DNA from 2 places in the Pseudomonas sp. LBUM1643 genome. Region 2 is predicted to be linked to the other one. Evidence: predicted binding sites of a transcription regulator. Region 2 holds the regulator's gene; the other holds the start of a gene.
What was found. The regulator sigma-54, encoded in region 2, starts transcription at its own class of promoters, with help from an activator protein. The targets are predictions, from matches to a motif close to ANTGGCATNNANNTTGCTNT.
Positions count from the first base shown of each region.

Region 1: ACA063_RS08600 (circularly permuted type 2 ATP-grasp protein) is a predicted target of sigma-54. The motif match lies at 10,686-10,705, and genes of this name have one in related genera.

Region 1 covers NZ_CP166813.1:1,903,099-1,918,686, reverse strand. Annotated here, with positions in the region: gene ACA063_RS08640 (1-acylglycerol-3-phosphate O-acyltransferase) at 1-423, shown strand, start outside; gene ACA063_RS08635 (magnesium and cobalt transport protein CorA) at 571-1,545, shown strand; gene ACA063_RS08630 (amidotransferase) at 1,592-2,320, opposite strand; gene ACA063_RS08625 (3-hydroxyacyl-CoA dehydrogenase NAD-binding domain-containing protein) at 2,414-4,558, opposite strand; gene ACA063_RS08620 (acetyl-CoA C-acetyltransferase) at 4,583-5,788, opposite strand; gene ACA063_RS08615 (c-type cytochrome) at 6,473-7,294, shown strand; gene ACA063_RS08610 (transglutaminase N-terminal domain-containing protein) at 7,476-8,285, opposite strand; gene ACA063_RS08605 (alpha-E domain-containing protein) at 8,282-9,232, opposite strand; gene ACA063_RS08600 (circularly permuted type 2 ATP-grasp protein) at 9,245-10,654, opposite strand; gene ACA063_RS08595 (ribonuclease E inhibitor RraB) at 11,111-11,452, opposite strand; gene ACA063_RS08590 (hypothetical protein) at 11,665-11,898, opposite strand; gene ACA063_RS08585 (PLDc N-terminal domain-containing protein) at 12,119-12,310, opposite strand; gene ACA063_RS08580 (hypothetical protein) at 12,392-12,922, opposite strand; gene ACA063_RS08575 (methyl-accepting chemotaxis protein) at 13,100-14,581, shown strand; gene ACA063_RS08570 (Mpo1-like protein) at 14,885-15,250, shown strand; gene ACA063_RS08565 (acyl-CoA thioesterase) at 15,251-15,588, opposite strand, start outside.
Region 2 covers NZ_CP166813.1:932,571-948,158, reverse strand. Annotated here, with positions in the region: gene hisC (histidinol-phosphate transaminase) at 1-661, opposite strand, end outside; gene hisD (histidinol dehydrogenase) at 663-1,988, opposite strand; gene hisG (ATP phosphoribosyltransferase) at 2,114-2,749, opposite strand; gene murA (UDP-N-acetylglucosamine 1-carboxyvinyltransferase) at 2,877-4,142, opposite strand; gene ACA063_RS04105 (BolA family protein) at 4,165-4,404, opposite strand; gene ACA063_RS04100 (STAS domain-containing protein) at 4,519-4,824, opposite strand; gene ACA063_RS04095 (MlaC/ttg2D family ABC transporter substrate-binding protein) at 4,821-5,474, opposite strand; gene mlaD (outer membrane lipid asymmetry maintenance protein MlaD) at 5,486-5,953, opposite strand; gene mlaE (lipid asymmetry maintenance ABC transporter permease subunit MlaE) at 5,953-6,750, opposite strand; gene ACA063_RS04080 (ATP-binding cassette domain-containing protein) at 6,750-7,559, opposite strand; gene ACA063_RS04075 (KpsF/GutQ family sugar-phosphate isomerase) at 7,835-8,809, shown strand; gene ACA063_RS04070 (KdsC family phosphatase) at 8,809-9,333, shown strand; gene lptC (LPS export ABC transporter periplasmic protein LptC) at 9,341-9,913, shown strand; gene lptA (lipopolysaccharide transport periplasmic protein LptA) at 9,900-10,448, shown strand; gene lptB (LPS export ABC transporter ATP-binding protein) at 10,448-11,173, shown strand; gene ACA063_RS04050 (RNA polymerase factor sigma-54) at 11,356-12,849, shown strand; gene hpf (ribosome hibernation-promoting factor, HPF/YfiA family) at 12,923-13,231, shown strand; gene ptsN (PTS IIA-like nitrogen regulatory protein PtsN) at 13,244-13,708, shown strand; gene rapZ (RNase adapter RapZ) at 13,711-14,568, shown strand; gene ACA063_RS04030 (HPr family phosphocarrier protein) at 14,584-14,859, shown strand; gene ACA063_RS04025 (ZIP family metal transporter) at 14,969-15,588, opposite strand, start outside.

The sequences.
Region 1 (15,588 bases), 970 kb from region 2:
TGGGTGCCGCTGTTCGGCCAGTTGTTCTGGCTGGCCGGCAATGTGTTGATCGATCGCGGCAATGCGCATAAGGCGCGCCAGTCGATGCTGACCACTACCCATACCCTGCAAAACAAGGACACCTCGATCTGGGTGTTTCCGGAAGGCACGCGCAATCTGGGCGAAGACCTGCTGCCGTTCAAAAAAGGCGCTTTCCAGATGGCGATCGCTGCCGGTGTGCCGATCATTCCGGTGTGCGTCAGCAGTTACGTCAAGCACATGCGATTGAACCGCTGGAACAGTGGGAAGATTCTGATTCGCTCGTTGCCGGCCATTCCTACAGCGGGAATGAGCCTGGATGACATGCCCCTACTGATCGCCCAATGCCGGGAGCAGATGCGCGAGTGCATCGCCACGATGGACCGGCAACTGCAAGCCGTCTGAAAACAAACCCGCCCTGTGCGGGTTTTCTTTTGCCCGCGAACTCTCCCGATTTTGCTGACTCTCAACCTGCAGACAAGGCTAAGCTGATCACTGCCTGCCACGGCCATTTGCCACTAAAAAACTGCCAAGAAGAAGTGAACAAACATCATGGGTAGAGTTGTTGCTGCTGCGGTTTACAGCGCGGGTAAGAAAGTCACTAATATCACCCTGGACGAAGGCGCTGCCTGGGCTGCAAAGCCTGACCACTTTGTCTGGATCGGCCTTGAAGAGCCCAGCGCTCAGGAACTGACCAACCTGCAACGGCAGTTCAACCTGCACGAACTGGCCATCGAAGATGCCCTGGAAAAACACAGCCGCCCGAAGCTCGAGAGCTTTGGCGATGCGCTGTTTATCGTCACCTATTCGCCCATCCGTGACGATCAGGGAAAACTCGAGTTCATCGAGACCCATATCTTTGCCGGCAACGGTTACATCATCACTGCACGCAACGGCCATTCGGCTTCCTACGCCTATGTCCGGCAGCGCTGCGAAGCACGCCCGTTGCTGCTGGAGCATGGCGAGGATTTCGTCCTCTATGCCATCCTCGACTTTGTGATCGAGAACTATCAGCCCGTGGGCGAAGCGATTCATGCCGAGATCGATGAGCTGGAGCGTAACGTGTTGTGCAGTGCGCTGAACGAGCGCGATATCCAGAAGCTCCACGGCCTTCGCCGCGATGTACTTCGCCTGCGTCGTTATGCAGCGCCGATGGTGGAGATCGGTGAGGAGTTGCAGAAGCTGAGTTTTCCATTCATCGACAAGAACATGCGCCCGTATTTTCGCGATGTGCAGATCCACGTCACGCGTCAGATGGAAGACCTGACCACCCTGGCGGACATTGCCAGCCAGACGATTGAGGTGGGGGTACTGCTGGAGGCGTCGCGCCAAAGCGTGGTGCAGCGCAAGTTCGCAGCGTGGGCGGCGATCCTGGCGTTTCCGACTGCAGTGGCCGGGATTTACGGGATGAACTTCCAGAACATGCCGGAGCTGACCTGGCACTACGGATATTTTGCGGTGCTGGGGTTTATTGCCGTGGGGTGCGTGAGTTTGTGGGCGAGTTTCAAGAAATCGGGTTGGCTCTGAAAAAGCGCGTGTGGCGAGGGACCTCGCCACAGCTGCTCAGACCGCTTTAAACTGCTTTGGCTTCAGGCTTGTGCGCCACAAACCGCATCATCCATTCCGCCACAGTGGCACCGTGGTGCTGATGCTCAAGACTCGCTACACCTTTCTGGTAAATCTGCTCGCCCAGCGCTTGCTGACGGATATCCAGCAAGGCCCGGGAGTAATCGTGAATGAATTCCGGATGGCCCTGGAAGCACAGCACCTGATCGTTGATGTGGTACGCCGCAAACGGGCAGAAGTCGCTGGACGCGATCACGGTGGCATTTTCCGGGAGTGCAGTGACCTGGTCCTGGTGACTGATCAACAACGTCAGCTCTTCCACCACCGGACTCATCCACGGCGCCTTGGCCGCCAGTTTGTAGTTGTGCGTGCCGACGCCCCAGCCTTGGGTGGCTCGCTCGCTCTTGCCACCCAGCAACAGCGCCAGCAACTGATGACCGAAGCACACGCCCAGCAATTTGTCGCCGCGCTCGTAGCGGTTCAGCAGATACGTCCTGAGGGTTTCGATCCACGGGTCGGTGCCGAAGGAGTCAGCCTTGCTGCCCGTAACCAGATACGCGTCGAAGGTCAGGTCGTCACTGGGGTATTCGCCCTGCATGACGTTGTAGACCGTGAAGTCGGCCGCGATAGGCTGCTGCGTGAACAGACGCTGGAACATCTGCCCGTAACCCTGATATTGGTCGACCAGTTCCGGACGCAGGATGTCGGTTTCCAGAATGCAGATGCGTAACGACATAAAAAATACCTGACACGTGATGGGAATAATGCACACCCCAGAGCCTGCCTCGAAACACGGCAACAAGGCAAGCCCCGTAAGCGTCATCCTCCCTTAGAACTTCCTTCCCTGCGCCGCCTTCTCCAGCAGCAATGCCGGTGGCGCGAAACGCTCTCCATACTGCTCGGCCAGGTATTGCGCACGGGCGACGAAGTCCTTCACGCCGTACTGATTGATGAACTGCAGCGCGCCTCCGGTCCATGCTGCAAAGCCGATACCGAACACCGAACCGACATTGGCATCCGCCGTGGAGGTCAGCACGCCCTCTTCCACGCAACGCACCGTTTCCAGGGCCTGCACGAACAACAACCGATCACGCACGTCCTTGGGTGAAATCTGCCCGTCGGCTTTCTCGAAACGCGATTTCAGTTCTGGCCACAGGTGCTTCTGTCCGCCGGCGGGGTACTCATAGAAACCACCACCCCCGGCTTTGCCAGGACGCTTGTATTCATTAAGCAACAGGTCGATCACCGCGAACGCCGGGTGCTCGAACAGAGGCTTCCCTTCGGCCTGCAGGTCCTTGGCGGTTTGCTGGCGAATATGGCTCATCAGGCTCAGGGACACCTCATCGGAGATCGCCAGCGGCCCGATGGGCATCCCGGCTTTGCGCGCCTCGGTTTCGATCATCGGCGCGCTGACACCTTCGCCGAGCATGGCGATGCCTTCGTTGGTGAACGTACCGAAGACGCGAGAGGTGAAAAAGCCGCGACTGTCGTTCACTACAATCGGGGTTTTTTTGATTTGCAGGACAAAATCGAAGCCGCGGGCCAGGGTTTCATCGCTGGTGTTGAGGCCTTTGATGATTTCCACCAGGGGCATTTTTTCGACAGGGCTGAAGAAGTGCAGGCCGATAAACTTCGTCTGGTCCGCAACGGCAGTGGCGAGGCCGCTGATGGGCAAGGTCGAAGTGTTGGAAGCGATGACCGCGTCCACCCCGACGATTTCTTGCGCGGCGCTGGAAACCTTGGCCTTGAGCTCACGATCCTCAAACACTGCTTCGATGATCAGGTCGCAACCGGCCAGATCAGCATCGTTTTGCGTCGGTAGAATCCGCGCCAGAATCGCTTCCCGTTGCTCGGGGAGCATCTGCCCGCGAGCGACCTTCTTGTCGAGCAAGGCCGCCGAGTGATCCTTGCCCTTCTGCGCAGCTGCCAGCGTGATGTCCTTGAGCACCACGTCTATCCCCGCCGAGGCGCTGACGAACGCGATACCGGCGCCCATCATCCCGGCACCCAACACACCGACTTTTTTCGTCACATAAGGCGCGAAACCCTGAGGTCGCGAGCCGCCGGCGTTGATTTCGTTGAGTTGGAACCAGAACGTGCCGATCAGGTTTTTCGAAACCTGGCCGGTGGTCAATTCAGTGAAGTAGCGGGTTTCGATCAGGTGCGCCGTATCGAAATCGACCTGCGCCCCTTCGACTGCCGCGCAGAGAATTTTTTCCGGTGCGGGCAAGCAACCCTGGGTTTTGCTGCGCAGGATCGACGGCGCAATGGCCAGCATTTGCGCGACTTTTGGATGCGAAGGCGTGCCGCCGGGAATCTGGTAGCCCTTCACGTCCCAGCGCTGCACAACGGCCGGATTGGCCAGAATCCAGGCGCGGGCCTTGCTCATCAACTCGTGAATGTCCGTTGCCAACTCGTCGATCAAACCGGCCTGCAACGCCTGTTGCGGCCGGACTTTCTTGCCTTCGAGCAGGTACGGCAAAGCCTTTTCGATCCCCAGCATGCGCACCATACGCACTACCCCGCCGCCACCCGGCAGGAGGCCGAGGGTGACTTCAGGTAAACCGAGTTGTACGGAAGAGTCGTCCAGCGCGACGCGGTGATGACACGCCAGGCAGATTTCCCAGCCGCCACCCAGGGCCGCGCCATTGATCGCCGCGACCACCGGTTTGCCGAGAGTTTCCAAGGTGCGCAGCTGGCCTTTGAGGGTCAGCACCATGTCGTAGAAAGCCTTGGCTTCGGGCTTGCCGACCTTGATCAGTTCATTGAGGTCGCCACCGGCGAAGAACGTTTTCTTGGCCGAGGTGATGATGACGCCGGCAATCGAGTCTTTTTCAGCAACCAATCGGGCGACACAGGCGGCCATGGCTTCGCGGTAGACCGCGTTCATGGTGTTGGCGCTCTGGCCCGGCATGTCGATGGTCAGGACGACGATCTGGTCCTGGCCCTTGTCGTAACGGATGGCTTCGGTCATGGCAATTTTCCTTGAATTCGGGGCTCAGAGGCGTTCGATGATGGTGGCAATGCCCATGCCGCCACCGACGCACAGCGTCGCGAGGCCATAGCGCAAGTGCCGGGCTTCCAGTTCATCGAGCAAGGTGCCGAGAATCGCGCAGCCAGTGGCGCCCAAGGGATGGCCCATGGCGATGGAACCGCCGTTGACGTTGACCTTTTGCGGATCGATGGCCATGTCCTTGATGAATTTCAACACCACGGACGCGAAGGCTTCGTTGACCTCGTACAAGTCGATGTCTTCGGCCCGTAACCCGGCCTTGGCCAGGGCTTTGCGCGTGGCCGGCGCCGGTCCTGTCAGCATGATCGTCGGATCGGTGCTGGTGACCGCTGTGGCGACAATTCGCGCCCGCGGTTGCAAGCCCAACGCCCTGCCCTTCGCCTCAGAACCGATCAGCATCAGCGCTGCGCCATCAACGATCCCGGAACTGTTGCCCGGCGTGTGAACGTGATTGATCCGCTCCACATGGCTGTAGACCCTGAGCGCCGTGGCGTCGAAACCCATTTGCCCCATCATTTCGAAGCTTGGCTTGAGCTTGCCAAGGCCTTCCAGCGTCGATTCGGCGCGGATGAATTCGTCGTGATCCAGCAGGAGGATTCCGTTCTGATCGCGCACTGGCACCAGTGACTTGTTGAAGGAACCGTCCGCCCGAGCCCGTGCAGCCTTCTGCTGCGAATGCAGCGCGTAGGCATCGACATCCTGACGGCTGAAACCTTCTAGCGTCGCGATCAGGTCAGCCCCTACGCCCTGCGGCGTGAAGTGGCTGTGCAGGTTGGTCTCAGGGTCCAGGGCCCAGGCGCCGCCGTCGCTGCCCATCGGTACGCGAGACATCGACTCGACGCCGCCGACCACCACCAGGTCTTCGAAACCGGAACGCACTTTCATTGCGCCGAGGTTCACGGCTTCCAGTCCCGATGCGCAGAAGCGGTTGATCTGCACACCCGCGACGCTCACGTCCCAGTCCGCCACCTGTGTCGCGGTCTTGGCAATGTCCGAGCCTTGATCACCGATGGGCGTCACACAGCCCAGAACCACGTCGTCGACCTGACTGGTGTCCAGGGACGTGCGTTGTTGCAACGCCGTCAGCAACCCGGCCACCAGATTCACCGGTTTGACGCTGTGCAAGGCGCCATCAGCCTTGCCCTTGCCCCGGGGCGTGCGCAACGCGTCGAAAATCAAAGCTTCGGTCATGACGTCCTCGTTTTTTTGTTGTTGGTTTGGGAGATCAAAAGATCGCAGCCTGCGGCAGCTCCTACAGGGGATCGCGTTTTCATGTAGGAGCTGCCGCAGGCTGCGATCTTTTGATCTTTTAACGAGCCTTCACCTTATGCCGAGCAGCCATGGATTCAATGACCACAACGCTCAGCGAGATTGACGGACACGCTCAGACGGACGGTAGTGAGCTACCGGATTAACCGTTTCAGGTCAGCGAGCTGTCTAGCAAAAGGGCGGCAAAGAAGCTGGCAATGCGCCTCATATCTTTTTAAAAGCCTTGGGCGATATATTCATATGAAATGGATCTAAGCCACGGGTGACGCGGGCCCTAAGGTGAACATGTACGAAGTTGTCGTCGGGTTTTGCCGAGGCGCTCGTCAGACAGGAAGTGAATCGCTCTGCCGTCATGGAAGCAATGCAGGCAGGCATCAGGAAATAACAATAAAGGCGGTCAAGCCATGTTCAAACAATCGAAAGTACGTCAAGCCGGGCTCATTCTTTTCGCCACCACGCTGTTGTTGATCTTGCCGAACCTGACCAAGGTGATTGGCTAGAAAGTTTTTAAAATACGGCGCAACTATTTTATCGCCTCATGAAAATGTGAATGGCTCCCTACCCGGGCCGACGTGGGTGTGCCAACCTTTGCGGCACTCCCACGACATGGACGGCGATCTTTTGAAACCGCTTATTCTGCTCGGGGCCTTGCTGCTCAGCACGCCCCTCTTCGCCGCACAGCTGGATCTGCAGCTGGGCGCGAACCGTCGTACCTGGCAAACCGAGGAGCTGCTCCAGCACCCGAAGGTCCAGACCATCACAATCGCCAGCGACGTTTCCTACAAGCGTGAGATGACCTATCGCGCGGTGCCACTGGCGGCGTTGTTGACAGGCATCAAGCCTGACGACCATCTGCAAGCCGTGGCGCTGGACGGTTTCGCCGCTGAGTTGGCCGCCGGGCCGTTGCTCAATGACAAGGGCGCCAGGGCGTGGCTGGCGATTGAAGACCCGACCAAGCCCTGGCCGGCGCTGTCGGAGGGCAAGCACAGTGCGGGGCCGTTTTATCTGGTCTGGACGGATCCGCAGGCCGGCAATATCAGCCCTGAACAGTGGCCATTCGAGGTGGCAAGCATCAAACAACTGGCAACTGTGGCCGAGCGCTTCCCTGCCCTGTTACCTGATCCTGCGTTGAAAGCGGACGACCCGGTGAACCAGGGGTTTGCGTTGTTTCAGAAAAACTGCCTGGCCTGTCATCGATTGAACGGCGCCGGGGATTCGCAGTTTGGGCCGGACCTGAACATTCCGTTTAACCCTACCGAGTACTTTGGGGCTGATTTCCTGAAACGGTATATCCGTGATCCACAGAGTCTGCGGCAGTGGCCGCAGGCGAAGATGCCCGGATTTACGACGCAGGTGTTGCCGGACGGGGATCTTGAGATGTTGGTGGGGTATTTGAAGCACATGGTCGGGCGCAAGGTTAAGCCCTGATATCAGGTTGCCTGGGCCGGCGTCCTCGTGAGCAGACACCTTCGGGAAAGGCTGCGATCTTTTGACCTTGATCTTTAAAAAAAAGATCAAAAGATCGCAGCCTCGTTTCACTCGTCAGCTCCTACAAGGGATCGTCGGTGAACATTAGAGTTAGGTGTGCACCGTGCAATTGCGTCAGAAATTACTGTTCCTGCACCGAGATAAACGGCATCGGCGTCGGCGATACAAACACCTTCGCGTGCATCTGTTCACTCCCGCCGCCCCGGCGCATTCCGCGTACCGGGCACGCGTCCAGATAATCCAGCCCTACCGCCAGTTTCAAATGCCGTTCAGGTCGTGCCAGCTCGTTAGTCACGTCGAAGCTGTACCACGCGTCATCCAGCCAGGCTTCCGCCCAGGCGTGACTCGCCAGGTGCTCGCTGTTCTCGCTGTACAGATATCCCGAGACATAACGCGCCGGAATGCCCAGGCTACGGGCGCAGGCGAGGAAAGCGTGGGTGTGATCCTGGCAAACGCCAGAACGTCCGGCGAAGGCCTGAGCAGCGCTGGTGTCGACTTCGGTAGAACCTGGCGTGTACGTCATGTAGGCGTTCAAGCCATGCATCAGGTCGATCAACGCCGTGCGATCCCGACGCTTTTTGCACTCTTTGTCAGCGAAAGCACGCAAGGCTTCGTCAGGCTCGGTCAAGCGCGTGAATCGCAGGAACGGCAGCGCCGATTGACTCTCGTGTTCGGCTTCTCGCAGCTCGTCGATATCGACCTGGCCACGGGCGCCAATGATGATCGCCTCATGGGGCTCGTCCATGGTCAGCACGTGCAGAATATTGCCGAACGGATCCAGTTGCGCACGCACCGGGCGCGGCAGGTCGAGTTGCCAGCTGAGCACGTGCTGACGCTCGCTGTCGTGGGGTGTCAGCCGCAGGTACTGGATGCTCGCCCGCACCTGATCTTCGTAGTGATAGGTGGTCTCGTGGCTAATGGAAAGTCTCATGCAGCCTCCAGGTAAGAAGTGTGTATGGCATTACCCAACTGGCGCACCAGAGGGATGAACTCGGTCAGCCAGGCGTGCAGGCCTTCGTCGAGAATTTCGTTGATGCCGGTGTAGCGCAGGCGTGCATCCATTTCCGCGGCCAGGCGTTGCGCGGGGCGGCCGTTGGCTCCCGGTAACTGGGCAAGGATCTGGTCGATTTCTTCAGTGCAGGCGCGCAGGGATCGTGGAACGTCCGCACGCAGCAATAGCAACTCGGCCACGTGCCGGGCACCGGGTGCGTCGCGGTAGATTTCGGTGTACGCCTCGAAGGACGACAAGGCCCGTAACAATGCGCTCCACTGGTAATACGCGTGGGCCGTGCCGTCGCTGACAGCTTCTGCCTGATCACCGGCCATTTCGTATCGGGCGTCGAGCAGGCGCAGCGTGTTGTCCGCCCGTTCGATGAAGGTGCCCAGGCGAATGAACCGGAAGGCATCGTTGCGCATGATCGTGCCGTAGGACGCTCCGCGAAACAGGTGAGAACGCTCCTTGATCCATTCGCAGAAACGGCTCATGCCGTAGCGACTCAAGCCCTGATCGGCAATCCCGCGAATTTCCAGCCAGGTGGCGTTGATGTTTTCCCACATGTCAGCGGTGATTCGGCCACGCACTGCATGGGCACTCGCCCTCGCCGCGCCCAGGCAGCTGTAGATGCTCGCCGGGTTGGCAGCGTCCAGGGCGAAGAAGTGCAGCAAGCGTTCGGCATGCAGATCGCCGTGGCGCTCGAGGTAATCGTCCAGGGTGCCGGTGATCAGCAGCGGCATCGCGAGTTCGTGCAACCCGTCACCGCGGCCATCCTGCGGCATCAGTGACAGGGAGTAACTGATGTCGAGCATCCGTGCGAGGTTCTCCGCCCGCTCCAGGTAACGCGACATCCAATACAGATCCGAGGCAGTTCTACTTAACATGGCAAGCTTCCTTCAATCCTCGACTACCCAGGTGTCCTTGGTTCCGCCGCCCTGGGAGGAATTCACCACCAAAGAGCCTTCGCGCAGGGCGACACGGGTCAAACCACCGGGCACGACCCGGGTTTCCCGGCCAGACAATACAAATGGACGCAAGTCGATGTGGCGTGGAGCGATGCCGTTTTCAACAAAGGTCGGACAGGTCGACAGCGACAAGGTCGGCTGCGCGATGTACGCATGGGGCTTGGCCTTGATGCGTGCGCGGAACAACTCGATTTCCGCCGCGGTCGCCGCTGGCCCGACCAGCATTCCGTAGCCGCCGGACCCCTGGGTTTCCTTGACCACCAGATCTGGAAGATTGGTCAGCACGTGGGAAAGTTCAGAAGGATTACGGCACTGGAACGTTGGCACATTTTTCAGGATCGGCTCTTCATCCAGATAAAAGCGGATCATGTCGGTGACAAAGGGGTACACCGACTTGTCGTCCGCCACCCCGGTGCCGATGGCGTTCGCCAGCACCACGTTGCCCGAGCGGTAGGACGACAGCAGCCCCGGCACGCCGAGCATCGAGTCCGGGTTGAACGCCAGCGGATCGAGAAACGCATCGTCGAGACGACGGTAAATCACGTCGACGGCTTTTGGTCCGTCGGTGGTGCGCATGAACACCTTGTCGTCCCGTACGAACAGGTCCGCGCCTTCCACCAGCTCAACGCCCATTTCCCGCGCCAGAAACGCATGCTCGAAAAATGCACTGTTGAAGCGCCCCGGCGTCAGCACCACGACGCTCGGGTTATCGATCGGGCTGGAGCTTTTCAGCGTGTCGAGCAGCAGGTTGGGATAGTGGTCGATGGGGGCAATGCGCTGGGCCGAAAACAGTTCCGGGAACAGTCGCATCATCATCTTGCGGTCTTCGAGCATGTAGCTGACGCCGCTCGGCGTTCGAAGATTGTCTTCGAGTACGTAGTAGGTGCCGTCGCCGTCACGCACCAGATCGACGCCGGAGATGTGGCTATAGATATCCCGGTGCAGATCCAGCCCTTGCATCGCCAACTGGTACTGCTCGTTGGCCAGCACCTGCTCGGCCGGAATAATGCCGGCCTTGATGATGCGCTGCTCGTGATAGAGGTCGGCGAGGAACATGTTCAACGCCTTGACCCGCTGAATGCAGCCGCGCTCCACGACGCGCCACTCGCTGGCAGGAATGCTGCGCGGGATGGTGTCGAAAGGAATCAGACGCTCTGTTCCCTGCTCGTCACCGTAGAGCGTGAAGGTAATTCCGGCGCGGTGAAACAACAGATCGGCCTCGCGTCGACGTTGCGCCAGAAGCTCTTCAGGCGTCTCGGCAAGCCAGCGGGCAAACTCCCGATAATGCGGGCGGACCTGGCCGCCGGCATCGTACATTTCATCAAAATAGGTGCGGATCATGCCGTACTCCTTGTCACCCGGACATCTAGGCATCGCAAGGCCCGTGCCATCGGCATAAACGCTTTGATATCAATCGGTTGGATAAACGCCCCGGCCATACCGCACCAATCCTGTGCGGCAAATGCCCCAACCTGATCGCCCCCGCTCCATTGCGAAGCAATGCTGTCGCTATCACCAGCATAGTCAGAGTTGATTTCACTGCTTGGCTGAGGCCGCGGATAATTGGCGCATTCGCTGGAAAAGCTCACCGAACTTCCCTTTTAGCCGCCTGTTTTGGGCGGCTTTTTTTGCCTTTTGAAATGTTATGAATCAAAGACAAGATCAAAAGAAACGCGCCGCACCCTGTAGGAGCTGTCGAGTGCAACGAGGCTGCGATCTTTTGATCTTTAAATCCCGAAAACGAAAACGGCCAACCCAAAGGTCAGCCGTTGCTGAGTAATGTTGCTGTTCATAGTGTTATGCGAGTAGCCCTCGTACCTCCTGCTTCACGCCCCATCCTTCGATGATGCCGCCCAGAGGCTCAACCACCGCCTCGAAACCCTGCTCGAAATCGCCAATGTCATCGTAGGTGGCGTACATGACCTTGCTCAGTTCCAGCGCCCAGGCGCCGTCATCGCGCACACTGATTTGCGCATTCAAGGATTCACCACGGTAGTGACCTGCTGCTCTGCGAGCCCGCTCCTCGTCGGGAAAAATGGCGTAGAACTCGATGGGATGGAATTTTGAAAAGTCGAAACCGCCTTCTTTCATGCGGCGCAGCACGCTGCTGCTGATGTCTTCTTGATAGGCTGTGCTCATGAAACGTCCTCCTGAATCCGATGGATAGACTTTCCGTACTCCCGACGCCCTCAGCCGATTGGTGAGGGCGATACGGCAACCAGGTTGCCGATGGGAACAAGCATGTAGCTGACAAGACCAGACCTTAGCGATCCAATCGCTGATCTCGCTTGCAGAGTAGCCCTTTGACCGAGCAGCTGCCAAGGCCTGTTATGAATGTGACAGGAGATGTATCAGACGGGAGTAATGCCGAGGATTTGTATGCTGTTCTGGGTTTTGAGACTTTTGACGCTCGCATCATCGGTTCGCCCTTCCAGATCGTTTAGATCCAGTTCGGCAGCGACAGGTAGGAGACGGGCCTTGATGAGTTTGGCGGCGTGCTCGTTGTCCGGGCACTCGTCGCACTCAAAGACTTCGTCGACTGTTTCACCGTGATCATCCACGAAAGTGATTTTCCACTTTTGCATCACTGCCTCCTCGATAAAACCCGCAAGTGGGCTTACATGTATCTGGACTTTTACGCTGAGTGATCGTTCAAACGGATGCGCGCCGACATGAAAAAATAGAACGTGTGGGAGCGAGCCTGCTTGCGATGACGGCGGTATATTCAGCAAGCATGTGACAGACAGATCGCGATCGCGAGCAGGCTCACTCCTACAGGGGCCAGGTGTGGGATCGAATGTTCGATCAGATCCGCACGTTACCCCGTGGCCCGGCGATGGCCCAGATAATCAGGCCCAGAACCGGCAGCAGCAGGATCAGCAGCACCCAGACGATTTTCATGCCGGTTGATGCGCCACTTTTCAGTACGTTGATGATGGCCCAGATGTCCAGGGCGAGAATAATCAGGCCAATCAGACCGTTGAACGTGGAACCCATGGTGACGCTCCCTAAGAGTGGTTTGCACTCTTAGGATAGCCGGCCCTCACGAGGGTTCCGTTTTATTAGCCGTTTGCTGACTTAAACGTGGATGGCGACTTTGAGCGCTTCCAGGGATGGCGCGGCGGTAATGCCGATTTTGGCGCACAGCTCAAGCACGCGCGGTACATCATTGCCGAACACGAGCACCACTTGCAGCTCGTCATCGAGCAACTGGCTGAAGTTCATCAGCACATAGCCGCCATTCTCTTTGTTCATGCTGCCCATTTGCACCTGAATGCGATTAAGCGCGGTCAGGGCCTCGGTTTTTGCGAGCTGCTTGGGCTTGATATTGAAATCCACACCCGGGCCGAACGAGGCGACGATCTGGGCGAACAGATCCATGTAGGTGTCTGCCTGAAACAACACGGTCTCCGGCAGACTGCCCACCACCACCCATTCGCCCAACGAAATCGGGAAGGTGTCGTCGTAGTTGATGTCCGGATTGGCCGTCAGAAACGCCTCTGGATCGGCGTAGGCCTGGGCCGCTTCGTCTGCCACCTTGAGGATTTCGTCATCGCTCATGCACCCGGAGCTGATTTTAGTGATGAGTTCAACGAGTGCGGCTTTCATGGGATGGAATCCTGTAGCGAGGGAGTTTTGAAGGCGCGAAGGATAGCGCATAACGCCCGGCAATTCCCGTACACGGCCTCGCAGGGAACCTTGACGCACATCAAGATTCGTCGGCCTCAGTAGCGGCACAATAATGGCACCTTGCCGAAACTGTTTCCGCTATCAGAGAAGACCTCCATGGGTGCCTGGCTTAGCAACATCTCGTTGAAGTACAAATTCTGGGCGGTCAACGCCGTCGCCTTTGTCACCACCCTGTTGCTGGTGTTGTATGCCGTACAACTCGAACAACAGGCGCGCAGTCACGCCGCCCAGGCGTCAGCCCAGGCACAGGCTCAATTGCTTAATGCCTGGCCTGCCGGGCAACCACTGCCCAAGGTCGATAACCTGCTGACGTTCAAGCGTGGCGAAACACCGATGCTGGAGAGCCAACCCGTACATGAACTGGCCGGCGCCAATGGCTGGGTCGAAATCAATTCGATGCCGGTGCTTGGCGATAATCCACTGATGGGCGCCGACGTCTTCACCCGGGCCGACGGCCAATCCGTGGCGCTGGTTGCGTATGGCCCGAGCCTGACCCAGGTGTTCGGCGAACGGTTCGCCAACTATGCGGTGGCGGTGTTCATCCTGATGCTGGCCATGCTGGGCGCGTCGCAGTTGTTGATCCGCTTCCTGCTCAGCCAACTCAATACGTTGAAAGACGTGATGCTGCATGTCGAAAAAACCGGCGACCTGTCCGCGCGTGTACCACTGGCTTGCACCGATGAGGTCGGGCAGATGGCTAGTGCGTTCAACGCGATGCAGGCCGGTTATCAGCGCGTGGTCACCACCGTTGCCAGCACTGCTCGGCACCTGGATGACGGCGCAGCGCGTCTGGCGTCGAGCATGGACGAGGTGCGTCACGGCATGCTCGGCCAGCAAAGTGAAACTGATCAGGCCGCCACCGCAATCAACGAAATGACCGCCACCGTTTATCACATCGCCCAGCACGCCGGCGCAACCCGCGACCTCTCGCAAACCGCTGACACCCTGGCCGGCAGCGGTCAGGCCGTGGTCAGTCGGGTGCAGCTATCGATTGCCGGGTTGTCTTCAGGGGTGCAGCAAACCGCCGGGATGATTCAGCGCCTGGCCGAGGACAGTCAGAAGATCAACGGCGTGGTCGGGGTGATTCACAGCATCGCCGAGCAGACCAACCTGTTAGCACTGAACGCCGCCATTGAAGCGGCCCGCGCCGGTGAAATGGGCCGCGGTTTTGCGGTGGTCGCGGACGAAGTGCGTAACCTGGCCAAGCGTGTCCAGTCTTCGACAGACGAGATCACGATCATGGTCTCGGCGCTGCAAGCCGGGACCCGCGACGCCGTAGATTTCATGCAGGACAGTTCGCTCAAGGCTGATGAGTGCGTGCAACAAGCGCTGGAGGCCGGCGCGGCACTGGCGCAAATCACCAGCGCCGTGGCGCAGATGCGTGAAAGCAATACGCAGATCGCAGTGGCGGCCGAGCAGCAGAGCCAGGTGGCGGAGGAAATGAACCGGGCGGTGGTGAGTATCCGGGACGTGACCGAGAACACGGTGGCGCAGACCGTCAATTCGGCGACTACCAGCAATGAGTTGGCGGCATTGGCGGGGGAATTGAGTAAGGCTATAGGGCAGCTCAAGCTGTAAGGGGCCCTTCGCGAGCAAGCTCCCACAGTTTGTTTTGTGTCGACTGCAATACATGAAAACGCCACGAATCTTGTAGGAGTGAGCCTGCTCGCGATGGCGGAGGGTCAGGCAAAGATGTTGTCGACTGACAGGACGCCATCGCGAGCAGGCTCGCTCCTACAGTTTGTTTTGTGTTGACGGGCGCGATCAGAATCTACCCTGCCCATGATAGCTATCACATCGATAGCCAACCTCGATTCGCCGCCCCTCTCCGGCGGGCCTATCCTTCAATCATGTGTTCAACACGGATTGAGGAGAAACATCATGGGTAAACGTCATCCCAACCTTCCTGCCTGGCAATGGCGTGCGTACCCGAACAATCATCAGCACCCGACCAATCTGGTGCTGCACCTGATTGCCGTGCCGCTGTTTATCGTGGCGTTTCTGCTGATTGTTTCCGGGGTCTTCGGCTTGAGCCTGGTGAACATCGCCATTGGCGTCATCGGCCTGCTGGCAGCGCTGGCCCTTCAGCGCCATGGCCACAAGCTCGAAGAGCAAGCCGCTGAACCTTTCAGTGATCGCAAAGATGCGCTGTCGCGTCTGTTTGTCGAGCAGTTCGTGACCTTCCCGAGGTTTTTCCTCAGTGGCGGCTGGTGGCGCGCCTGGCGTGAGCGCCACCGCCGCCATTGATCAGGCGAAAATCGTCACGGTCTGCCGGCTCATTGCGATCAACTGACCTTCCGCGCTCCACAGTTTCGCGGCCGCATGACCGTAGCCGTCGGCGGCGTATTCGATGTCAACGAGGTACTTGCACCAGTCCAGCGTGCTCAGTTCAAGGATCGGCTGGACGAATTCGATGGTCCAGGTCAGCGTGCTGCCCATCGCCGGTTTTTTCAGGTGCGGCAACAATGCCGGCGGCCAGGCATCGACCAGCGCCAGGATGTGCGACTCGCTGACAGGCTCTTCTTTCACGTCCCCGCGCAACCGTACCCAACCGCCCATTTCGCGCGATGTGTTGCCGGTGAACG
Region 2 (15,588 bases):
GCCCCACCCGCAGCCCCGCCAGCGAACGCGACTTGGACAGCGTCTGGGTCACCAGCAAGTTCGGATAACGGTCCACCAGGCCGATAGCGGTTTCGCCGCCAAAGTCGATGTAGGCCTCGTCCACCACGACCACTGAATCCGGGCTTGCCTTGAGGATTTGCTCGACGGCGTCCAGCGCCAGCAAGCAACCGGTCGGCGCGTTCGGGTTCGGGAAAATGATCCCGCCGTTGGGTTTGGCGTAGTCCGCCGGGTTGATCCGGAACTGTTCGTCCAGCGGCACCGCGTCGAACGTGATGCCATACAAACCGCAGTAAACCGGATAGAAGCTGTAGCTGATGTCCGGGAACAGCAGAGGCTTATCGTGCTGCAACAAACCGTGGAAGATGTGCGCCAGGACTTCATCGGAACCGTTGCCGAGGAACACCTGATTGCCTTGCACGCCGTAGTATTTGGCAACGGCTTGCTTGAGCAGATCGCTGTTCGGGTCCGGGTACAGACGCAGGTTGTCATTCAGTTCGGTCTGCATGGCCGCCAAGGCTTTTGGCGACGGACCGTACGGGTTTTCGTTGGTATTGAGCTTCACCAGCTTCGTCAGCTTCGGCTGCTCGCCCGGCACGTAAGGCACCAGATCCTTGACGAAAGGGCTCCAGAATTTACTCATTTCAGTTCCCCTGCTTGTCGTCGACGATGCGGTATTCGGCGCTGCGTGCGTGGGCGGTCAGCGACTCGCCACGGGCCAGCACGGAAGCGGTCTTGCCCAGTTCGGACGCACCCTGCTCGGAGCAGAAAATGATCGACGAACGTTTCTGGAAATCGTACACACCCAGCGGCGACGAGAACCGCGCGGTGCCAGATGTTGGCAGCACGTGGTTCGGGCCTGCGCAGTAGTCGCCCAAGGCTTCAGAGGTGTGACGGCCCATGAAAATCGCACCGGCGTGACGGATCTGCGGCAGCCAGGCTTGTGGATCAGCCACCGACAACTCCAGGTGTTCCGGCGCGATGCGGTTGGCCACTTCGATGGCCTGTTCCATGTCTCGAACGAGGATCAAGGCCCCACGGCCATTGATCGAAGTTTCGATAATCTCGGCGCGCTCCATGGTCGGCATCAGTTTGTTGATGCTCGCAGCAACCTTGTCGAGGAACTCGGCGTCCGGGCTGACCAGAATCGCCTGAGCATCTTCGTCGTGCTCGGCCTGGGAAAACAGGTCCATGGCGATCCAGTCAGGATCGGTCTGACCGTCGCACACCACAAGAATCTCCGACGGGCCGGCGATCATGTCGATACCGACCTGGCCGAACACGTGGCGCTTGGCGGTGGCGACATAGATGTTGCCAGGGCCCACCACCTTGTCGACTTTCGGCACGCTTTCGGTGCCATAAGCCAGTGCGGCAACGGCCTGGGCACCGCCGATGGTAAACACCCGGTCGACGCCGGCGATGCAGGCAGCCGCCAGCACCAGCTCGTTGATTTCACCGCGCGGGGTTGGCACGACCATGACCACTTCGGTCACGCCGGCAACTTTGGCCGGAATCGCGTTCATCAGCACCGACGACGGGTACGACGCTTTGCCGCCCGGAACGTACAGACCGGCGCGATCCAGCGGCGTGACTTTCTGGCCCAGCACCGTGCCGTCGGCTTCGGTGTAGCTCCAGGAGTCCTGCTTCTGTTTTTCGTGGTAGCTGCGCACGCGGGAGGCGGCTTTTTCCAGCGCCTCGCGTTGAGGAATGGTGATTCGGGTCAGAGCCAGTTCCAGGCGTTCGCGCGGCAGGATCAGGTCCGCCATGGACGCAACTTCCAGGCCGTCGAACTTCTGGGTGAATTCCACCAGCGCCGCATCGCCACGCTCGCGCACGGCTTTGATGATGTCCAGCACCCGCTGATTGACCGAGTCGTCAGACACACTTTCCCAGCTCAGCAGATGATCCAGATGATGTGCGAAATCAGGATCGGCAGCGTTGAGTCGGCGAATTGCAGTCGGTGCGGTCATAGCGAGAGCCTCATAGGAATGGCAAAAACTCAGGCGCCCAATGCTATCGTTCGATCCGCTTGGGCACCTGAGAATTCTGGCTATGAGGCGGATAGACGGGCGCGACTTAACGTCGCGCAGGTGAATCAGCCGCGGTGTCGAGACTCCACTGCCTTGCGCAGGGTGTCGATCAACGCCTGGATGCGGGCGTGCTGCATCTTCATCGAGGCTTTGTTGACGATCAGACGGGAGCTGATGGCCGCAATGAAATCCTGTGGCTCAAGGCCGTTAGCCCGCAGCGTGTTACCGGTGTCGACCACGTCGATGATCTTGTCGGCCAGACCGATCAGCGGTGCCAGCTCCATCGAGCCGTACAGCTTGATGATGTCGACCTGACGACCTTGCTCGGCATAGTAACGCTTGGCAACGTTGACGAACTTGGTAGCGATGCGCAGGCGGCCCTTGGGCTCGATCGCCCCGACCTTGCCTGCTGTCATCAGTTTGCATTGGGCAATTTGCAGGTCCAGTGGCTCGTACAGGCCCTGGCCACCGTATTCCATCAACACATCTTTACCGGCGACGCCCAGATCCGCCGCACCATGCTCGACGTAGGTCGGCACATCGGTGGCGCGAACGATCAGCAGACGTACATCAGGCTGGGTCGTGGGGATGATCAGCTTGCGGCTTTTGTCCGGATTCTCGGTCGGCACGATGCCCGCTTCAGCCAGAAGCGGCAGGGTGTCGTCAAGGATGCGGCCCTTGGACAGTGCGATGGTCAACATGGGAAACGTCAGTCCTTATCAAGGTACTCATGCCCGGTCGCAATCGGCGCCGGACACACATCGAGCCGGAAACCGGCTCGACTCTGAACAATTCATCGGGCGCGTCCCTGCGCCCATACAGCAGAAACTAGCCCGGTACGCGGCGGATCTTGGCGCCGAGCATCTGCAGTTTCTCTTCGATGCACTCGTAACCACGATCGATGTGGTAGATGCGGTCGATCAGGGTGTCGCCTTCAGCGATCAATGCCGAGATGACCAGGCTGGCCGATGCACGCAGGTCGGTGGCCATGACTGGCGCGCCTTTGAGCTTCTCGGTGCCGGTCACGATGGCCGTGTTGCCTTCGACCTGGATCTTGGCGCCCATGCGGTGCAGTTCGTAAACGTGCATGAAGCGATTTTCGAAGATCGTCTCGATCACGGCACCGGTGCCTTCGGCAATGGCGTTGAGGGAGATGAACTGTGCTTGCATGTCAGTCGGGAACGCCGGGTATGGAGCGGTCCGCACGTTGACGGCTTTCGGCCGCTTGCCGTGCATGTTCAGCTCGATCCAGTCTTCGCCACAGGTGATTTCAGCACCCGCTTCCTTGAGTTTCTCAAGAACGGCTTCGAGGATGGTCGGATCCGTGTCCTTGACCTTCACGCGACCGCCAGTTACGGCAGCGGCAACCAGGTAGGTACCGGTTTCGATACGGTCAGGCATCACTTTGTAAGTGGCCGGGTGCAGACGATCGACGCCATCGATGGTGATGGTGTCAGTACCTGCGCCGGAAATCTTGGCGCCCATGGCGATCAGGAAGTTCGCCAGGTCGATGACTTCAGGCTCGCGAGCGGCGTTTTGCAGAACGCTGCGACCCTTGGCCAGAGCGGCCGCCATCATGATGTTTTCGGTGCCGGTTACGCTGACGGTATCGAAGAAGAAGTGCGCGCCGCGCAGGCCACCTTCAGGCGCCTTGGCCTTGATGTAGCCGCCTTCCACGTCGATCACTGCGCCCATGGCTTCGAGGCCACGGATGTGCAGGTCAACCGGACGCGAGCCGATGGCGCAACCGCCAGGCAGTGCGACTTCGGCTTCACCGAAACGGGCAACCATCGGACCCAGTACCAGGATCGATGCACGCATGGTCTTAACCAGTTCGTACGGAGCGATCAGGGTCTTGATGGTGCGCGGGTCGATTTCGACGCTGAGCTTCTCGTCGATCACCGGCTCGATGCCCATGCGGCCGAACAGCTCGATCATGGTGGTGATGTCGTGCAGGTGCGGCAGGTTGGCAACAGTCACCGGACCATCGCACAGCAGGGTTGCAGCCAGGATCGGCAGGGCAGAGTTCTTTGCCCCGGAGATGCGGATTTCGCCATCAAGACGAACGCCACCGGTAATAATCAATTTATCCATAAGAATCTCGACGCCCGTGGGCTCAGGTGCGCTCGGCCCAGGCCGCGCTGCTGAAAAATTTCATAGTGACCGCATGGATGCTGCCATCGGTGATCCATGGGTTCAAATGGGCATAGACCTGCTGCTGACGCTTCACCGGGCTCAACGCCGCCAGTTCATCGCTAATCACGTTCAGCTGGAAGTTGCAGCCTTCGCCCTCAACTTCCACCTTTGTATTAGGCAGCTTTCCTTCAAGGAAGCTCTTCACTTCTACGGCCTGCATGCTCAACCTCAATCGGCGCCTAGTGCGCGCGGGTCGGACATCATACAAAAAAGCCCCGCGCCTGCGAACCCCGCTAAGCAGGACTCTGACGGGGGGCTTCTTTATAGATGCGGGTTAGGGATGCGCCAACAGCTCGGTCAGCTCGCTGACCTGAGCGATTTCGCGCATATCTTCGGGCATCGCGCGGATGCTCAGGGCCTTGCCGGCCGCCTGGGCATCTCGCATGAAGCACAACAACAACGACAAGCCGACGCTGCTGGACTTCACCACCTGCGAGCAATCCACGACCAATGCCGCAGCCTTGCTGGCCTTGATCAGCGCCTGACCCTGCTTACGCAAGACAGGACCGCTGCGGTAATCCAGAGTGCCGCTGAGCAGCAGTTCGCCGGCCTCGCTCATCTGAACCGCCGACTCACTCATTGGGCTTGCTTCTCGGCCGCTTGCTCGGTGGTTTCCTTGGCCTTGGCAACTTCGCCGGCCCAGTTGTTAATGACCTTGTCCAGGTCATTGCCATTACGCTGCATCGAATCCTGGAACTGATCGCGGAACAGCTTGCCGATGTTGATGCCGTTGATGATCACGTTGCGTACTTTCCACTCGCCGTTGATTTTCTCGAGCGTGTAGGACACTGGGTAGATCGAACCGCTGCTGCCTTTGACCTGCATGTCAACGCTGGTACGGGTGCCGCTTTCGTCTTTGGCTGGCGAAACGGTGATGCCCTGGTTGTTGTACTCAAGCAGCGCGTTGCCGTAGAACTGCATCAGGCTGCGCTTGAAGTTTTCCTGGAAGCGCTGCATCTGCTCTGGCGTGGCTTTACGGGAGTACTTGACGGTCATGATGCTGCGCGAAATGCCGTCAGCATCGACCACCGGACCTACAATCCCGTTGAGGGCGTTGTAGAACTCGTTCGGGCTCTGCTTGTACTTTTCTTTGTTGGCAGCCAGATCGGCCAGCAACCGGGTAGTCGTGTCCTGCACCAGATCGTGCGCCGACTGCGCCGCCACGGCGTTAGCCATCAACGGCAAGGCCGCGAGTAATACCAACAGGCCACGTCGCAAGATAGAGATCATTCAAAAGCTCCTCATTTGGCTTCTTTGCTAACGGTGTTGAGCAGGAATTTACCGATCAGGTCCTCGAGCACCAGCGACGACTGCGTGTCGTGGATGGTTCCGCCATCCTTGAGCAGGGCTTCTTCCCCGCCCACGCTGATACCGATGTATTTCTCGCCCAACAGGCCAGCAGTCAGGATAGATGCGGTGGAGTCAGTCGGCAGATTATCTACGCGCTTTTCCAGCTGCATCGTCACTCGACCGGTGTAACTGTCGCGGTCCAGATCGATCGCTGTCACCTTGCCGATCGTCACACCGGCCATGGTCACTTTAGCTCTGACCGTCAAACCGGCGATATTGTCGAAATAAGCGTAAAGTTTATAAGAATCGGTCGTTGCGCTCGGGGACAGGCCACTGACCCGCAACGCAAGCAACAGCAAAGCCAGGATGCCAGCCAGCAAGAAAAGGCCGACACCGATTTCCAGGGTGCGGTTTTGCATCAGAAATCTCCAAACATCAAGGCGGTCAGAATAAAGTCCAGGCCGAGTACAGCCAACGAGGCGTACACAACGGTCTTGGTAGTGGCACGACTGATCCCCTCGGAAGTGGGCTCGCAGTCATAACCTTGGAATACGGCAATCCAGGTAACAACAAAGGCGAAGACGATACTTTTAATGATGCCGTTGAGCACATCTTCGGTGAACGTCACGCTGTTTTGCATGTTCGACCAGTAGGAGCCTTCGTAAACACCCAGCCAGTCGACGGCCACCCACGAACCACCCCAGATACCCACCACGCTGAAAATCATCGCCAGCACCGGCAGGGAAATGAAGCCGGCCCACAGGCGCGGGGCAATGATGTACTTGAGCGGGTCGACGCCAATCATTTCCAGACTGGACAGCTGTTCGGTGGACTTCATGTTGCCGATTTCGGCCGTCAGCGCAGAACCTGCGCGTCCTGCGAACAGCAAGGCAGTGACCACCGGGCCCAATTCACGCAACAGCGTCAGGGCAACCATCTGTCCGACCGCCTGTTCTGAACCGTAGCTGGACAGAATGTTGAAACCTTGCAGCGCCAGCACCATGCCGATGAACACCCCGGAGACCACTATGATCACCAGGGACATCACGCCCACCGAGTGCAGTTGCTTGATCAGCAGGCCGAAACCGCCGCCAATGCCGCCACGGCCGAGCAAGGCATGAAACAGGAACAGCGTCGCACGCCCGAACACCGCGACGGCATCGATTGCCGCGTGGCCGAACCGGCGCACTCGTTCTATTAGTGAAATCTTGCGCATCAACGCTTCCCCAGAAGATCTGCGCGGTAATCCGTCGCTGGAAAGTGGTACGCGACCGGACCATCGGGTTCGCCTGTCATGAACTGACGGATACGCGGATCATCCGAATTCATCAGTTCGTCCGGGGTGCCCTGCCCCAATACCTGTCCGTCACCGACTACATAAATGTAATCGGCGATGCTGGCGGTCTCCGCCAGGTCATGGGACACCACGATACTGGTAATGCCCAATGCATCGTTGAGCAAGCGGATCAGGCGCACCAATACGCCCATGGCGATCGGGTCCTGCCCCACAAAGGGCTCGTCATACATGAGAATCTGCGGATCCAGCGCAATCGCCCGGGCCAGTGCGACTCGACGCTTCATGCCACCGGACAATTCGTCAGGCATAAGGTCGATGGCACCACGCAAACCCACCGCCTGCAATTTGAGCAGGACGATGTCCCGGATCATTTCTTCAGGAAGCTCGGTGTGAACACGTAGCGGAAAGGCGACGTTCTCGAATACATCGAGATCGGTAAACAGCGCGCCGCTCTGGAACAGCACACCCATATGCTTGCGCGCATCGAACAAATCACTGCGAGACAATTTCGGCAGATTCTGGCCGTTGACCCAGACTTCGCCGGCGGTGGGACGCAACTGGGCGCCCATCAACCGCAAAAGCGTGGTCTTGCCACACCCGGAGGGCCCCATGATGCCGGTGACCTTGCCGCGCGGGATACGGATATCGACGTTATTGAAAATGCTGCGCGCACCGCGCTTGAAGGTCAGTCCCTTCAGCTCGACCGCGTAGGCGTTATCGGCACTCATCTAAACTCCTTGCGATGCAGCCTCACACTCGGACGCCTGACTTTCTGGCGAAAGCACATACCTCCCGGACAGGCCGAACTGGCGGCGAACTATATCACTGCAAAGGCTCGCCGCCCAAGGCTAAAGCCGGCTGATATTCAGCGACATGACGGGTCAAAAGCCTCATTCAGAGCGGATTAGTAACAGGGAGTGACAAAGCGCGACGAACTTACGTGAGGGTTTCGATCATAACCGCTATAATCGCCGCCTTTTCATCAGGCTATCCGATTCCCGACATGAGCCAATCCAGCGAGCTTGTTCAATCAGCACAACGCACCATCCGCCTCGAACTGGAAGCCGTACAAGGCTTGCTTCCACGTATCGATGCAGATTTCGTACGCGCGTGCGAGATGATTCTGGCCAGCAAAGGCCGCGTAGTCGTAGTCGGCATGGGGAAATCCGGGCACATCGGCACCAAGATCGCTGCCACGCTCGCCAGTACTGGCACCACGGCCTTTTTCGTGCACCCGGCCGAAGCCAGTCACGGCGACATGGGCATGATTACCCGTGATGACGTCATCCTTGCCCTGTCCAACTCCGGCTCGACCTCCGAGATCGTTACCCTGCTGCCCCTGATCAAGCGCCTGGGCATCCAGCTGATCAGCATGACCGGCAATCCTGACTCGACGCTGGCCAAGGCGGCCGAGGTCAACCTCAACGTCCACGTCGAGCATGAAGCGTGCCCGCTGAACCTGGCGCCCACGTCGTCGACCACTGCCGCCCTGGTCATGGGTGACGCGCTGGCCGTCGCATTGCTGGAAGCACGCGGCTTCACCGCTGAAGACTTCGCCTTTTCCCATCCAGGCGGCGCCCTTGGCCGTCGTCTTCTACTCAAAGTGGAAAACGTCATGCACGCGGGTGAAGCGCTGCCGCAGGTTCCGCGCGGCACCCTGCTGAAGGACGCCTTGATGGAAATGACCCGCAAGGGCCTGGGAATGACCGCGATCCTGGAAACCGACGGCACACTCGCCGGGATCTTTACCGACGGTGATTTGCGCCGCACCCTCGACCGCGCCATCGACATCCATAATGCAACCATCGACCAGGTCATGACGGTTCACGGCAAAACCGCACGCGCCGACATGCTGGCCGCGGAAGCCCTGAAAATCATGGAAGACCATCGAATCAACGCCCTGGTGGTCGTGGACAAGGAGGACCGTCCGATCGGCGCCTTCAACCTCTCCGACCTGCTCCGCGCGGGAGTCATGTAATGAGTACCGATCTGCTGCAACGCGGCAAGAACATCAAACTGGCGATCTTCGACGTCGACGGTGTCCTGACTGACGGACGCCTTTACTTCCTTGAAGATGGCAGCGAATTCAAAACCTTCAGCACTCTCGACGGCCAGGGCATCAAGATGTTGATGGCAGCCGGCGTTCAGACCGCTATCATCAGCGGTCGCAAGACTCCAGTGGTTGAGCGCCGGGCAAAAAATCTCGGCATTCCCCACCTCTACCAGGGTCGCGAAGACAAACTGGTGGTGCTCGACGAGCTTCTTGCCCAACTCGGCCTAAGCTATGAACAGGTCGCCTACCTCGGCGACGATCTGCCGGACCTGCCGGTGATACGCCGCGTAGGCCTGGGCATGGCAGTGGCCAATGCCGCCAGTTTCGTGCGCGAACATGCTGATGGCGTCACTCATGCCCGTGGTGGTGAAGGTGCCGCTCGCGAATTCTGCGAATTGATCCTGCGTGCCCAAGGCCGCCTCGATGCGGCGAACGCTGCATACCTGTGAGCCCATTATGCTGAGCAAAAAGTTTCGCAACATATTGGTGTTCGGTTGCATCGCGGCGATATTTGCCGCGGTCGGCTACTGGAACATCAGCCCGGAACGCTTCCTCGACAAGCCTCCGACCAATACAGAAGAAAGCCCTATCGATTGGTATGCGACCAACACTCACACGCTGCAATACCTCGAAGACGGCAAAGTGCAGTATGAAATGACGTCGGAGAAAGCCGAGCACGTGAAAGCCACGGACATCACTCTGGTTACCAAACCCGACCTGAACATGTACCGCGGTACCGATTTTCCGTGGCACGTCACCAGCGAACGCGGTGAAGTGAATTCAGGCGGCACCGAAGTCGAACTGATTGACAACGTTCGCGTCAAACGCACCGACGAGAAGAATCGCGACACCTTGATCACCAGTACTCGCATGACGGTGTTCCCGCAGGAGCAATATGCGCAGACCGAGCAACCCGTTAGAATCGACGGCGCCGGTGGCGTCTCGACTGGCACGGGAATGAAAGCGTATTTGAAAGAAAGCAGGATACACCTGCTATCGAACGTAAGAGGACAGTATGAGGCTCGTTAAAACCCTCCCTATTTTGCTCAGTCTGGGCGCAGCACTGGGAAGCGTGAGCGCCTGGGCTCTGCCGAACGATCAACAACAGCCAATCCGCATTCAGGCCGACGATGCCCAACTGGACGACAAGAACGGTGTTGCCACTTACACCGGCGACGTGATCATCACCCAAGGGTCGATGAAGGTTACCGGTAATAAGGTAACCATGACCCGCGCGCCGAATGGCGACATCGACGTGGTGACCTCGGTCGGCAACCTGGCTTACTTCGAGCAACTGCAAACCGCCGGCGACGCCAAGCCCGTCCAGGGCTGGGGTGTGACCATCCAGTACCACGCCACGCAAAACCGCGTTGTACTGATCGACAAGGCCAAGGTCATCGACAAGGACAACAACGTCACTCAAGGCGAGAAAATCGTCTATGACACCGAGAAGAAGCTGGCGAGCGCTGGTCGCGCTACAGGTAGCAAGGTGACCGAGTCGCGTCCACGCATTGATATGGTGATTCAACCTAAAAAGAAAACCGACGAGCAGAAGGCCCAGTAATGGCAACTCTGAAAGCTCAGCATCTGGCCAAAGCCTACAAGAGCCGCCAGGTTGTGCGTGATGTCAGCCTGTCCATCGACAGCGGTCAGATCGTCGGTTTGCTCGGGCCCAACGGCGCCGGCAAGACCACCTGTTTTTATATGATTGTCGGCCTCGTGCAGGCCGATCAGGGCCGTGTACTGATCGATGACCTCGACGTCAGCCATCAGCCAATGCACGGCCGAGCCAAGGCCGGTATCGGCTATCTTCCGCAAGAGGCGTCGATCTTCCGCAAACTGTCGGTGGCCGATAACATCATGGCGATCCTCGAGACCCGCAAGGAACTCGACAAGGCGGGCCGCCGGAAGGAGCTAGAAAGCCTGCTTCAGGAATTCCACATCAGCCACATCCGCGACAACCTCGGCATGAGCCTGTCCGGTGGTGAACGTCGCCGCGTGGAGATTGCACGCGCGCTGGCTACCAATCCGAAATTCATCCTCCTCGACGAACCGTTCGCCGGCGTGGACCCGATTTCGGTGGGCGACATCAAGCAAATCATTTATCACCTCAAGGCCAAGGGCATCGGCGTCCTGATCACTGACCACAACGTCCGTGAAACCCTGGATATTTGCGAGACGGCGTACATCGTCAACGATGGTCAACTGATCGCCGAAGGCGACTCTGCCACGATCCTGGCCAACGACCTGGTCAAGGAAGTGTACCTGGGCCACGAGTTTCGCCTGTAAGCGCGCAAGTGCCTGGTCATTCGTCCGAGCGCTCGTACCGATAAAAAATCAACGTTTTTTATTGTTACTGCGCTCTAGGCAAACGCTGCGGTTTCGGGCATATAATTTGCTTATGTTTGGCGCCTCGGCGCCCTGTAGTGGATGGCGCAAGCGCGCCGGCGAATAAGGTTTAAGCCCCTGCCATGAAACCATCGCTAGTCTTGAGAATGGGCCAGCAGCTGACGATGACACCTCAGCTGCAACAGGCCATCCGCCTTCTCCAATTGTCGACCCTGGACCTGCAACAGGAAATCCAGGAGGCTCTGGAGTCCAATCCGATGCTCGAACGCCAGGAAGAAGGCGACGACTTCGACAACGCCGATCCTTTGGCCGACAAAGCCGAACAGCAACCTAACGCCGATGTTTCGGAACCCTCCTACCAGGAAACCGCCCCTACGGTGGATAACCTCGAGGAAGGAGACTGGAACGAGCGTATTCCCAACGAGTTGCCTGTTGATACCGCGTGGGAAGACGTCTACCAGACCAGCGCCAGCAGCTTGCCGAGCAACGATGACGACGAGTGGGACTTCACCACCCGTACATCCGCCGGCGAAAGCCTGCAAAGCCACCTGTTGTGGCAGCTGAACCTGGCACCGATGTCCGACACCGATCGCCTGATCGCCGTGACCCTGATCGATTGCATCAATAATCAGGGCTATCTCGACGAAACCCTCGAGGAAATTCTCGAAGCCTTCGACCCGGAACTGGACATCGAGCTCGATGAAATCGAAGCCGTCCTGCACCGCATCCAGCAATTCGAACCCGCCGGCATCGCCGCCCGTAACCTGGGTGAATGCCTGCTGTTGCAACTGCGCCAGTTGCCCGCCAAAACCCCTTGGCTCGCCGAAGCCAAGCGTCTGGTCACCGATTACATCGACCTGCTGGGCAGCCGTGATTACAGCCAGCTGATGCGCCGTATGAAGCTCAAGGAAGACGAACTGCGCCAGGTGATCGAACTGGTTCAGAGCCTTAACCCACGCCCGGGCTCGCAAATCGAATCCAGTGAAGCCGAATACGTCGTTCCTGATGTAATCGTGCGCAAGGACAACGAACGCTGGCTGGTCGAGCTTAATCAGGAATCGGTGCCTCGACTGCGGGTGAACGCCCAATACGCCGGTTTTGTTCGCCGCGCCGATACCAGCGCAGACAACACCTTCATGCGCAATCAGTTGCAGGAGGCTCGCTGGTTCATCAAGAGCCTGCAAAGCCGCAATGAAACGCTGATGAAAGTAGCCACCCAGATCGTCGAGCATCAGCGCGGTTTTCTGGAGTATGGCGACGAAGCCATGAAACCGCTGGTGCTGCATGACATCGCTGAGGCGGTGGGCATGCATGAGTCGACGATTTCACGGGTAACCACGCAAAAATTCATGCATACCCCCCGGGGCATTTATGAACTGAAATATTTTTTCTCCAGCCACGTCAGCACTTCCGAAGGCGGCGAATGCTCTTCCACGGCGATCCGCGCGATCATCAAAAAACTGGTTGCTGCGGAAAACCAGAAAAAGCCGTTGAGTGACAGCAAGATCGCTGGTTTACTGGAGGCACAAGGCATTCAGGTGGCTCGCCGCACCGTCGCCAAGTACCGCGAATCCCTCGGGATCGCGCCTTCGAGCGAACGTAAGCGGTTGATGTAAGCCACGCCACAGCGTTCCAGTGGTAGATCATCTGATCTACCGCTTTATGCACTGGCAACGAAGGAGAAGCTGTATGCAAGTCAACATCAGTGGACACCAACTGGAAGTGACCGAACCCCTGCGCACCTATATCGGCGAAAAACTCGACCGGTTAGAGAGGCATTTCGACAAGATTACCAACGTGCAAGTCACGATGAACGTCGAAAAGCTGCAGCAGAAAATCGAAGCCACGCTGCATATCCCCGGCGGAGAAGTGGTCGCCAACGCTGAGCATACGGACATGTATGCCGCCATCGACCTGCTGACCGACAAGCTGGATCGCCAACTCAAAAAGCATAAGGAAAAGACCCAGAGCCTCCTCCAGGGCGCAACCGGTCGTTAACACTCCCAACCCATGATCCGACTTGAAAACATTCTGACCCCCGGCCGTTCCCTCGTGAACGTGCCGGGCGGCAGCAAAAAGAAAGCCCTCGAGCAAATTGCCAACCTAATCCACCGCGAAGTGCCGGATCTGGCCATGCAGGATGTCTTCGAGAGCCTGGTCGCCCGTGAAAAACTTGGTTCTACCGGTTTTGGCAACGGCATCGCGATTCCCCACTGCCGCCTCAAAGGCTGCGAAAGTCCAATCAGTGCATTGATGCACCTGGACGCCCCCATCGATTTCGACGCCATCGACGGCGCTCCGGTTGACCTGCTGTTTGTTCTGCTGGTCCCGCAAGCCGCCACCGATGCGCACCTGGAGCTACTTCGTCAGATCGCCAGCATGCTCGATCGCAAGGAAGTGCGCGAAAAACTGCGTAGCGCCCCGAGCAATGAAGCCTTGTATCAGGTAGTCCTGGACGAGCAGAACGGTCAGTAATCATGCGCTTGATCATTGTCAGTGGCCGTTCCGGCTCAGGTAAAAGTACCGCGCTCGATGTCCTTGAAGACAACGGTTACTACTGCATCGACAACTTGCCGGCAGGGCTTCTGCCTGAACTGGCCGAGCGCGCACTGATTCACACGGAACTGGCGCAACCGCTGGTGGCCGTGTCCATCGACGCGCGCAACCTGCCGAGCCACTTGTCGCGGTTTCCGGAGTTGCTGGAAGAAGTCCGCAGCCGACACATCAAGTGCGATGTGTTGTACCTGGACGCCGACGAGGAAACACTGCTCAAGCGTTTCTCGGAAACCCGTCGCCGGCACCCGCTGAGCAACGCCAATCGCTCGCTGGCCGAGGCGATCTCCGACGAAACCAATTTACTGGGCCCTATCGCCGACCTGGCTGACCTTAAGGTCAATACCACTAACCTGAACCTGTATCAGCTGCGCGATACCATCAAGCTGCGGCTGCTCAATCAGCCTGAGCCGGGCACCGCGTTCCTGGTGGAGTCTTTCGGGTTCAAGCGTGGCATGCCAGTGGACGCCGACCTGGTGTTCGATGTGCGCTGCCTGCCGAATCCGTACTGGAAGCCCGAGTTGCGCGAGCAGTCCGGGTTGGACAAACCGGTTGCCGACTACCTGGCAGCGCAACCGGACGTGGAAGAGATGTTCCAGGACATTTCTACCTACCTGCTCAAATGGCTACCAAGATTTGCCGCGAGCAACCGCGCGTATGTCACCATCGCTATTGGCTGTACCGGCGGGCATCACCGCTCCGTCTACCTGACCGAACGCCTGGGTCAGACCCTGCAACAATCCCTGAAGAACGTCCAGGTCCGCCACCGCGACCTCAGCTAAAGGATTCACATCGCGATGCCTGCTCTGGAAATCGAAATCATCAACAAGCTGGGCCTGCACGCTCGCGCTTCTGCAAAATTTGTTGGAGTCGCCGGGCAGTTCAAGGATTGCACGATCAGAGTAGGACGCACCCCGGAATCAACGGTCGACGGCAAAAGCATCATGGCAATGATGATGCTGGCGGCTGGCAAGGGGACCAAAATCCATTTGAGCACGGAAGGCGAGCAGGAACAGGAAGCGCTGGATGCGCTGGTGGATTTGATCAACAGGTATTTTGACGAAGGCGAGTAAAGCAGCCAAAAGATCGCAGCCTCGTTTCACTCGACAGCTCCTACAGGCTGCATAAATCCTTGTAGGAGCTGCCGAGTGAAACGAGGCTGCGATCTTTTGATCGTTAACCTCAGGCCAGCGCCGTATCCATCACCATCATCAGACAAAACCCGATCAGCAAACCAAGGCTGGCCAGTTTGTCGTGACCGTTACGGCGCGACTCGGGGATGACTTCGTGCGTGACCACCAACAGCATCGCCCCGGCAGCCAGCGCCAGTCCTAGCGGTAGTAGCAGCTCAGCAAGGCTGACCAGCCAGGCGCACAGCAGCGCGAAGACCGGCTCAACCAAACCTGACGCTGCACCGATCAGAAATGCCCTCACCCTGGACATCCCGGCCCCTGCCAACACCAGCGCGATCACCAACCCTTCCGGCACGTCTTGTAAGGCGATTCCCATTGCCAGGCTGTCGGCATCAGGCATTCCACCACCTGCCGAAACACCGACGGCCATGCCTTCGGGAATGTTGTGGGCGATGATGGCAAACACGAACAACCAGATCCGCGGCGGAATCACCGGTCGCTCCAGCGTGCCGACCAACATTTCCGGACTGGCCCCAGAGACTTTCAGGTCGACCAGATACAAACCGAACGCGCCGAGCATGATGCCAAAACTGATCAAGCCACTGGCCGCCCAAGGCGAAAGACCCAGGCCTTCAGCGGCAGAGATGCCTGGCACAATAAGCGAGAACG